Regions from separate parts of the Sutcliffiella cohnii genome, predicted to be linked through region 3. Evidence: riboswitches for the same ligand, from Rfam matches in the RefSeq annotation. Region 3 holds a riboswitch; each other region holds the start of a gene.

Region 1 (3,290 bases), 2.1 Mb from region 3:
TGCCTGTTTTGCTTGTTCCATTATATCGTCAACTTCGGCTTTACTATTAACATTGTGACCTAAAGTAAATTCGGTAGTGCTTGGTGCAGATAAGGTAACTTTTGCTTCATGAGCAATATCTTTTCGATTCCAAATGGCAAGTTTTAATCCAGGTTGTAACTCGAAAAAAGCAACTGCGCCATTTTCAAATTCTTCACCGACTATGCCATTTGTGGGAAGGCCAAGACCATCACGATAGAAAACCAAAGATTTTTCTAAATTATCTACACCTAAAGTAATTACAGTAACTCGGGGCTTCATAAATGGCATCTCCTAAACTATATTGTTTAAGTTAATTATAACAACAATTAGTTATTAGGAAAAAATATATTTGATAAAGAGTACAACGTTTTTGAGATGGATTTGCGTGCACGCATATATTTGTAGCATTACTAAAAGTGTGTGCTTGACGATCCTGTCCAATTGTAATAGGAAATTTCTTTGGATAAAAATAACGACTAATCAAAATACTATACATTGGAGAATACATACATGGGGTGTGACGCATCATAAAAGCGTAACGGATAGTAGATGTAAATAAAAAGGAGGTAAGAAATATGAAGAAAGTGAAGTTGATTATGGGTTTATTAGTTGTATTAATGGTAATGTCCTTATCTACTAGTGCATTAGGAGCTGAGAATCCTGCACCTACGAAAGACATTGTTGATACAGCATTAGAAGCAGGTGAGTTTAAAACATTAGCAGCAGCTTTAGAAAAGGCTGGATTAGTGAACGCGCTAAAAGGTGATGGTCCTTTTACCGTTTTCGCACCGACTGATGCGGCTTTTGAAAAACTGCTAAAAGAATTAAACGTAACACCTGAGCAATTATTAGAAAGAGAAGACCTAGCAACAATTCTTCAATACCATGTAGTACCTGGTAAAGTCATGTCACGTGATTTAAAAGAAGGAATGAAGGCAAAAACACTTGCTACTAAAGAAGTAACTTTCTCTCTTAATCCAGCACGTGTAAATAATGCCAACATTGTGAAACCGGATATTCAGGCTTCGAACGGTGTTATACATGTCATTGATACGGTTTTAATACCTGCAAATTAATCGATATAAAGACTGAGTTCGTACTTATGGTACAGTTCAGTCTTTTCTTTCTTAAAGTGGTAAATACTATTGTTTGCACTCATTTAGAGATTATACATCATGAAGCAAGAAAGATGATTTGCATATATTCTTACTTAAATTCCAAAAAATGTGTGGACGAGGGACCGGTCCCTCTGTCCCAAACTGTTTCTTTTTTCCTAATTTTATAATAATAGGTTGAATTTTTGTTTTTATTGTATTAATATAATAAAGCAACTTAATATGACACTCTTATCGAGAGCAGGCAGAGGGATTTGGCCCGATGAAGCCCGGCAACCGGTCGTAATACCATTGTGAGATGGGGCAACTAACAATTATGTTAGTAGCCTAGGATTTTCCATTGTGACACGGTGCTAATTCCAACAGAAAGATACTATTTTTCTGAGAGATAAGAGGTACGGACTTTTACATAAATGTGCCTCTTTTCTATTGCTTAGAAAAGGGGCTTTTTGTTTGGAACAGGTCGGTAAATAAGTAGGTGTCTGTTACTAATAAACCAAGTAAACATATCGTTTTACTTATTAAGAGGAGGGGATTCGTTAAACTTATTTTTTGAAATCATCTTAATGAGGAGAACAGAAGGAGGATTTTTACATGAATACAAAAAAGGTTTTATTAGGTATTGCAAGTTTAGTAGTTGCTATTAGTTTATTTTTAACAGGATGTGCTACTGGAACAGTAAATGAGCTTACCCAAAATGTGAGTGGGGACCCTGTTAATGGTGGAGATTTCATTATCGGAAGCACCGGTTCACCTACTATTTTTAATTCCTTATATTCCGTTGATACAACAAGTAGTGCTATTCAGGGGTTTCTTTTTAACGGATTAGTAAAAACAAATACTAGTTTAGAGTTTGAAGGAGACTTAGCAGAGGACTGGGCTGTTTCAGAAGATGGCTTAACTTGGACCTTTCACTTGAAAGAAGGGGTGAAATTTCATGACGGTGAAGAATTAACCGCTGAAGATGTTGTATTTACATATAGCATTCCACTACATGACGATTACGCAGGTGCGCGTGCATCTGACTTTGAACAAATTAAGGACATACAGGCTGTTGATCCGTATACAGTACAAATTACACTAACAGAAAAATATGCACCATTTTTATCAACGATGAGTTATCACATTTTACCGAAACATATTTTAGAAGATGTGCCGATTGGCGATTTGGCGGAACATCCATTTAACACGAAAGAGCCGATTGGAACTGGTCCATTCACGTTTGTTGAATGGAAAGATGGAGAGTACATAAAAGTCGAAGCAAATGAAGACTATTTCGACGGTCGCCCTAATTTTGATTCTATCGTTTACAAAATTGTTCCAGATGCGAACTCGTTAATGGTTCAACTGCAAACAGGAGATATTCATCACATTGCTGTTCAATCAGAAGATCTTATGCTTGCTCAAGATTTAGAAGCACAAGGACTCATTCAGTTGCAATCTGGCCTTGGATTATCGTACACGTATATCGGATGGAATCAAAAAAATCCATTATTCCAAGATAAAAAAGTACGCCAAGCATTAACGCACGCTTTAAATAGAGAAGTAATTGTAGAAAGTGTGTTAGAAGGTGATGGTCAGCTTGCGAATTCTACAGCAAGTCCAGTTAGTTGGTCTTACACAGAAGATGTACCTGTATTTGATTACGACCTAGAAGCAGCTAAAGCTTTATTGGCAGAAGCGGGTTGGGAAGATACAGATGGAGATGGCATTCTTGATAAAGATGGAGAGAAATTCAAATTCACATTAAATGTGAACCAAGGTAATAAAGCCCGTGAACAAATCGCGGTAATTGCGCAAGAACAATTAAAAGAGGTTGGTATTGAAGTCAACATAAAAGTGCTAGAGTGGAGTGCGTTTGTTAGTGCAAATATGGCACATGAGTACGATGCATGTATTAATGGATGGAGTTTAGGGGTAGACCCAGATCAAACGGATTACTTTCACTCGAAGCATAGAGAACAAGGGTTAAATTATACGCAACACAGTAATCCAGAGGTTGATCAATTACTAGAGGAAAATGTAAAAATCCTAGACGATGAAAAAAGATTGGAAGTTTTACACGAACTATACCAACAAATCTCGGAAGACCAACCGTATACATTTTTATACTATCCAAACGTACATTATGCATTACCAATAAACTTAGGTGGA
Region 2 (3,290 bases), 1.5 Mb from region 3:
ATGAACGATATCTCGAATGGTTATAGTAGGAAAATCCCCCCTATATTTTTTTCCTGTTTCAGGATTTATAGAAGTAGGACCAGTTGAGCCCGAGCAGCCTCCGAGCACATTCATCGTAATAACATTATATTTGTTCGTATCGATATAACGTGAAGGTCCGATAAGATCTCTCCACCAGCCAGGGGACACCGATGTCCCGACTGTTAAGTGGTTTCCTGTTAAAGCATGACAAACTATTATACTATCGCCATAAAGGTTCCCTACTCTTTCATAAGCGACTTCCACATCTTTTAAATGGACACCACTCTCCAATTCAAAGTCACCAATACAAACCTTTCCGACTTCGTATAAATTATTTGTTTGAAGCATCTCCAGCAATTGCCCCTTTCACAGTAAATCCAGTAGCTGAATAAAAGGCTTGATCTAAATCATTTTTTAAATCTTCAACGGATTCTATGCCAACCGATAAACGTATTAAATCTTCTGTAACTCCTGTTTTCTGTAAATCTTCAGAAGATACTTGCTGATGTGTAGTTGAAGCTGGATGTATAATGAGCGATTTAGCATCCCCGACATTCGCTAGGTGAGACCATAATTTTACACTATCAATGACTTTTCTACCTGCTTCTCTTCCACCCTTAATTCCAAATACAATAATTGATCCGTACGTATTGTTTAAATATTTCTTTGCTAAATGGTTTGATGAATGGTTTTCTAAACCTGGGAAAGTGACCCAATCAACAGCAGGATGTTGTTGTAAAAATGCAACTATTTCTTTCGCATTTTCATTATGCCTTTCCATACGTAAATGTAATGTTTCTAACCCTTGTAATAGAAGGAAAGCACTTTGTGGGCTTAAACATGCACCGATATCCCTTAATAGTTGAACACGTAGCTTTACAGCATAAGCTAATGGACCGAACGTCTCGGCAAATCGAAGACCGTGATAACTTTCATCTTTTTCTATAAAACCAGGGTATTTCGGTTGATCCCAATTAAAAGTTCCACCATCTACAACGACCCCACCGATTGTTGTACCATGACCTCCTATCCATTTTGTTGCAGAATGTACAACGATATCAGCTCCCCATTTAAGCGGTTGACATACATACGGTGCAAACGTATTATCAACAATTAATGGAACATTGTTTTCATGCGCAACGTTTGCAATCTCTTCAATTTTCAACACGTTTAAACTTGGATTGCCGATTGTTTCTGCAAAAACAGCTTTTGTGTTAGGGGTAATTGCTTCTCTAACTTTTTCTGGGTTTGTTGTATCTACAAAATGTACCTTGATTCCATATTTCGGTAGTGTGTTTGCGAATAAATTATATGTTCCACCGTACAGGTTTTCAGCAGCAATTATTTCATCACCAGCTTGAGCTATGTTTAATATGGAAAAGGTAATAGCAGCCATCCCAGAGCTTAACGCAACTGCCGCAACCCCACCTTCTAATAGCGCTATTCTTTGTTCAAAAACATCAACTGTTGGATTCGTAATTCTACTATAAATGTTTCCGAACTCTTTAAGTCCGAATAAGTTTTGTGCTTGTTCTGTACTCTCAAATACATATGAAGTTGTTTGATAAATCGGAACTGCTCGTGAACCTGTTGTAGGATCTACTTGTTGACCACCGTGTAATAAAACTGTTTCTAACTTATACTCTTGATTATTTGACATGTTACATTCCTCCAAAATTAATATTTTTTAAGTTTACTTTTTTTCTTGAATATCTATTGACTAGCCTACAATATCTACAAAAATAAAAACCTCTTCATAAGAAGAGGTTCATTTTCCCTCCTCTTATCTTCCAGACAAAAAGTGTCTGCAGGATTTAGCACCTTTCAAGTTTTTGAAGGTTGCTGGACGTCATCGGGCCTGACCCCTCGGTCACTCTTGATAAGAGTTTATAAAGTTGTAAATATTTTACGTTATGATGTCGTACAATAATATATTCCTAGTTGTCGCCACCTCCAAAAATTAAAAATCCTTTCTAAAAGATTAGAAAGGATTAATATGCAGTCCTCTCCTTATCTTTCAAACAATAATGTTTGCAGAATTTAGCACCTTTCAAATCGTTTGAAGGTTGCCGGGCTTCTTCGGGTCTGTTCCCTCCACCACTCTTAATAAGAAGTTTCATTTATTATTATGTTGTTAAATAAAATAATAACAATTTTAAATATTTTCTGTCAATAGTTTTTGTAATCTTTTTTAAAAACATACTTTTAATCTATGATTAGTATGTTCATTCTTCTGGTAATATTAAGTTTATTCCGCCGATTTTAGGGTAGAATTCACCTATAGAACCCATACCTCCAGAGTAATATTGATCTCCATCTTGATTACTAAACTGGAAGAATGGTTGTATATATACTATTTTCCCTTTTAGCTCATCAATATTTTTGGAGGATAATGGAATATATAGGAGCATTTCTCTTTCCGTCAATGTTAATGGTAAATTAAGAGGTTCACCATTAAATTCATCAAGTTCATTCGAGTATAATTCAAAATCATCATCAAATGTGTACATCATATTATTTATATCATTTTCTGTCATACCTGGTAGCCAAAACAGTATGCGTTCTAATACGTCTCCCTTTGGGCCATCTAATCTAAATATATAACCTGTTCCATTAAAACCTAGTAGGCCATTCATAACCCATCTATTATGACTAACTTGATCTTCATTACCTATTAACGTAAATTGGTACGTTTTATCCATTGAGAAAGTTTCTTCCATCCCGTTAACCTGTAATTGTAATGAATTCAGCATGTAGTTTTCATCAAAACTATCCTTTATCGAGGTCATTGTCCTTTCCCCAATTGTAACTTTAGATTCACCGTTTATCATCATTTCTACTTCTGAGTGAATGTTCCTTTTATACCACGGTAAATCCTCATCCACTTGTAAAATGTATTCCCCTTCCATTTTTGAGAAAACATTACCTTTGTCATCTCTAAAAATTAATTTATCAATAGTAGGCGTTTTTTGCCATGGATGAGCTTTTACCCACACAACAGGTAGTGAAAATGACGCAATTGGTATGTTCTCTTCCACTGTTAACACGATAGAGCCACCACTATTTAAAGGATATATTCCACTTGAAACATTTGATTGAGTACTCCACCAAACGATTGAAATAGTAAAACAAATAATCGTAAATAGGAAAACAATCAATATCCTTTTTAACATTGTGTTTCCCCCTTTCCTTATGTCATAATATTCAAACGTTTTAGGGTGGAAAAGGTTTCATTTTTTTTAATATAAAAAGCAAACTAATAATAGTTG
Region 3 (3,290 bases):
ATTCTGCATTTGTTAATTCACCTTCAAGAGCTGCTTGCACCATGGAACGAGTATAGGAAAGTTTCATTCTATTACCTACACCATACTCTCCACCGGTCCACCCTGTATTAACTAAAAATACTTGAACGTTGTGTTCGTCAATTTTCTTTCCTAACATTTCTGCATAAGTTGTTGCAGGTAGTGGTAAGAAAGGTGATCCGAAGCATGTAGAGAACGTTGCCTGTGGTGAAGTGATGCCACGTTCTGTTCCAGCAAGTTTACTTGTGTAACCGCTTAAAAAATGGAACATAGCTTGTTCTTTTGATAATTTGCTAATAGGAGGTAGTACCCCAGTTGCATCAGCTGTTAAAAATATAATAGTTGTTGGATGCCCAGCAACGCTTGGATCAACAATGTTATTCATTGCTTGTAATGGATATGCTGCACGAGTGTTTTCTGTTAGTGACGAATCATCGTAATCAGGAATTCTACTGTTTTCATTTAATACTACATTTTCTAATACAGATCCGAAGCGGATGCTATCAAAAATTTGTGGTTCTTTTTCTTGAGAAAGTCCGATACATTTTGCATAACAACCACCTTCAATGTTGAATACACCAGTGTTGGACCAACCATGTTCGTCGTCACCAATTAATTTACGATTTGGATCGGCAGAAAGGGTCGTTTTACCAGTTCCTGATAACCCGAAAAACAACGCCACATCTCCTTCACGACCTACGTTAGCAGAGCAGTGCATCGGCAAAATACCGTTTTCAGGTAATAAGTAGTTCATAATCGAGAAAATTGATTTTTTCATTTCGCCAGCATATTCTGTACCGCCTATTAAAATAATTCTCTTTTTAAACGATACTAAAATGAATGCTTCAGAGTTTGTTTTATCAATTGAAGGATCAGCCTTAAACGTTGGTGCCGAAATAATCGAAAATCCAGCTTCATGTGTTGCTACTTCTTCTTCTGTTGGACGAATAAATAATTGGTGTGCAAAAAGGTTGTGCCATGCAAATTCATTGATAACTTGAATTGGTAAGCGATACTTCTCGTCTGCACCTGCAAAACCTTTAAAAATAAAAATTTCATCTTTGTTTTCTAAGTAATGAACAACCTTATTATATAATGCATCAAATACATCTTCAGAAATAGGTTGATTTACTTTTCCCCAGTCTACTTTATCTTTACTGATTTCGTCTTGGACGATAAATTTATCTTTCGGTGATCTACCTGTGTATTTTCCAGTAGTTGCAAGCACTGCACCTGTTGCAGATAAAGTTCCTTCTTTTCTTTCTAAAACTTTTTCTACCAATTGTGGGACAGATAATTGTACATTTGCATTGCTTCCATATAATAATGTAGATAGTCCGTTATCGATACCAACCGTTTTCATCTTTAAACTCTCCTTCAGAAAAGTGTATTGTTTATGTTAATAATTAAAAGTATAACACATTAACATCAATAGTCCATACTAATTGTGATATTTTATGTAAAGATTACAATGGAAGTTCATAAAATACACTTTTTTCTCAAATTTGGTATAGATAGCGTCATATTGATGAACTCTAACATTGTAGTAGTTGATAAAGCTAGTGGAAGATTATTTCATAGTATATATTCACTATATTATAAAAATACAAGTATTTCTCTTTTTTTCTTTAGGAAAAATGTCGGTTTTTGTTGACATAGATAGTTTCACTACGATAATATAAATCACTGAACGGATACTCTTATCCCGAGATGGTGGAGGGACAGGCCCGATGAAACCCAGCAACCTGCTCATTTAACTGCAATACATACTGGGCATATTTAATGAAGTGAGAAAAGGTGCTAACCTGAAGCAAAGTATTATATGCTTTGCGTGATAAGAGTGAAAGGCGATAAATCTTCAACCTTTCCTCAAAAAAAGGAAAGGTTTTTTATATTTTGACACAAGATAAGGGAGAGCGTTATATATTAACATTGGAGCTTATCTTAAAGTTTTATTGGGAAAGTGGAGATCCGTATCATGATGGTGATATACACCGATAATTATAAAGGAGGAACTTTATAAAATGACAAAACAACGTCGTTTATTTACTTCTGAGTCCGTTACTGAGGGACACCCGGACAAAATTTGTGATCAAATTTCTGATTCTATCCTGGATGCTATTTTGGCAAATGACCCTAATGCCCGCGTAGCTTGTGAAACATCTGTTACTACAGGTCTTGTATTAGTTGCTGGTGAAATTACAACATCTACATACGTAGATATTCCTAAAATTGTTCGTGAAACTATTCAAGGTATCGGATATACGCGTGCGAAATACGGATTTGATGCGGAAACGTGTGCAGTATTAACTTCAATAGATGAGCAATCTGCTGATATCGCGATGGGGGTAGACCAAGCGTTAGAGGCACGTGAAGGACAAATGACAGATGCGGAAATCGAGGCTATTGGAGCTGGAGACCAAGGTTTAATGTTTGGTTTTGCTTGTAATGAAACGAAAGAATTAATGCCATTACCAATATCTCTTGCTCACAAATTAGCTCGTCGTCTAACTGAAGTAAGAAAAGAAGAAATCTTACCATACTTACGTCCAGACGGTAAAACACAGGTAACAGTGGAGTATGATGAGAACGACAAACCTGTTCGTATTGATACGATTGTTATTTCAACACAACATCACCCAGAAATTACGTTAGAGCAAATTCAACGCAATATTAAAGAGTACGTTATTAATCCAGTTGTTCCAGCTGAATTAATTGACGAAAACACTAAATATTTCATCAACCCAACAGGTCGTTTCGTAATTGGTGGACCTCAAGGGGATGCTGGTTTAACTGGTAGAAAAATTATTGTTGATACGTACGGTGGTTATGCACGTCATGGTGGAGGAGCTTTCTCTGGTAAGGATGCTACTAAAGTAGACCGCTCTGGTGCTTATGCTGCTCGTTACGTTGCGAAAAACATCGTTGCTGCAGAACTTGCTGACAAATGTGAAGTGCAACTAGCATATGCAATTGGTGTTGCTCAACCAGTTTCTATCGCAGTTGATACTTTCGGAACTGGAAAATTATCAGAAGAGAAATTAGTAGAACTTGTACGTGCTAATTTTGACTTACGTCCAGCAGGTATTATTAAAATGCTTGACTTACGTCGCCCGATTTACAAACAAACAGCTGCTTACGGCCACTTCGGACGTAACGACCTTGACCTTCCTTGGGAGCGTACAGATAAAGCTACTGCATTAAAAGAACAAGCAAACGCTTAATAGATGTAACCAAAAAACTGCAGAGATTCCTTTGCAGTTTTTTGGTGT

What was found. A riboswitch is a leader RNA that binds a small molecule or an ion and turns the genes downstream of it on or off. The one in region 3 is predicted to bind S-adenosylmethionine.
Region 1: it holds a riboswitch for S-adenosylmethionine, as region 3 does, so the genes downstream of both, BC6307_RS06545 (peptide-binding protein) here and metK (methionine adenosyltransferase) in region 3, are expected to answer to the same signal.
Region 2: it holds a riboswitch for S-adenosylmethionine, as region 3 does, so the genes downstream of both, BC6307_RS09745 (O-acetylhomoserine aminocarboxypropyltransferase/cysteine synthase family protein) here and metK (methionine adenosyltransferase) in region 3, are expected to answer to the same signal.

Annotation. Positions count from the first base shown of each region.
Region 1 is NZ_CP018866.1:1,367,265-1,370,554, forward strand. Features, by position in the region: gene BC6307_RS06535 (VOC family protein) at 1-300, opposite strand, end outside; gene BC6307_RS06540 (fasciclin domain-containing protein) at 597-1,097, shown strand; SAM riboswitch class I at 1,365-1,531, shown strand; gene BC6307_RS06545 (peptide-binding protein) at 1,731-3,290, shown strand, end outside.
Region 2 is NZ_CP018866.1:1,973,980-1,977,269, reverse strand. Features, by position in the region: gene metX (homoserine O-acetyltransferase MetX) at 1-369, opposite strand, end outside; gene BC6307_RS09745 (O-acetylhomoserine aminocarboxypropyltransferase/cysteine synthase family protein) at 353-1,681, opposite strand; SAM riboswitch class I at 1,802-1,907, opposite strand; SAM riboswitch class I at 2,029-2,134, opposite strand; gene BC6307_RS09740 (hypothetical protein) at 2,247-3,194, opposite strand.
Region 3 is NZ_CP018866.1:3,506,843-3,510,132, reverse strand. Features, by position in the region: gene pckA (phosphoenolpyruvate carboxykinase (ATP)) at 1-1,381, opposite strand, end outside; SAM riboswitch class I at 1,716-1,859, shown strand; gene metK (methionine adenosyltransferase) at 2,043-3,242, shown strand.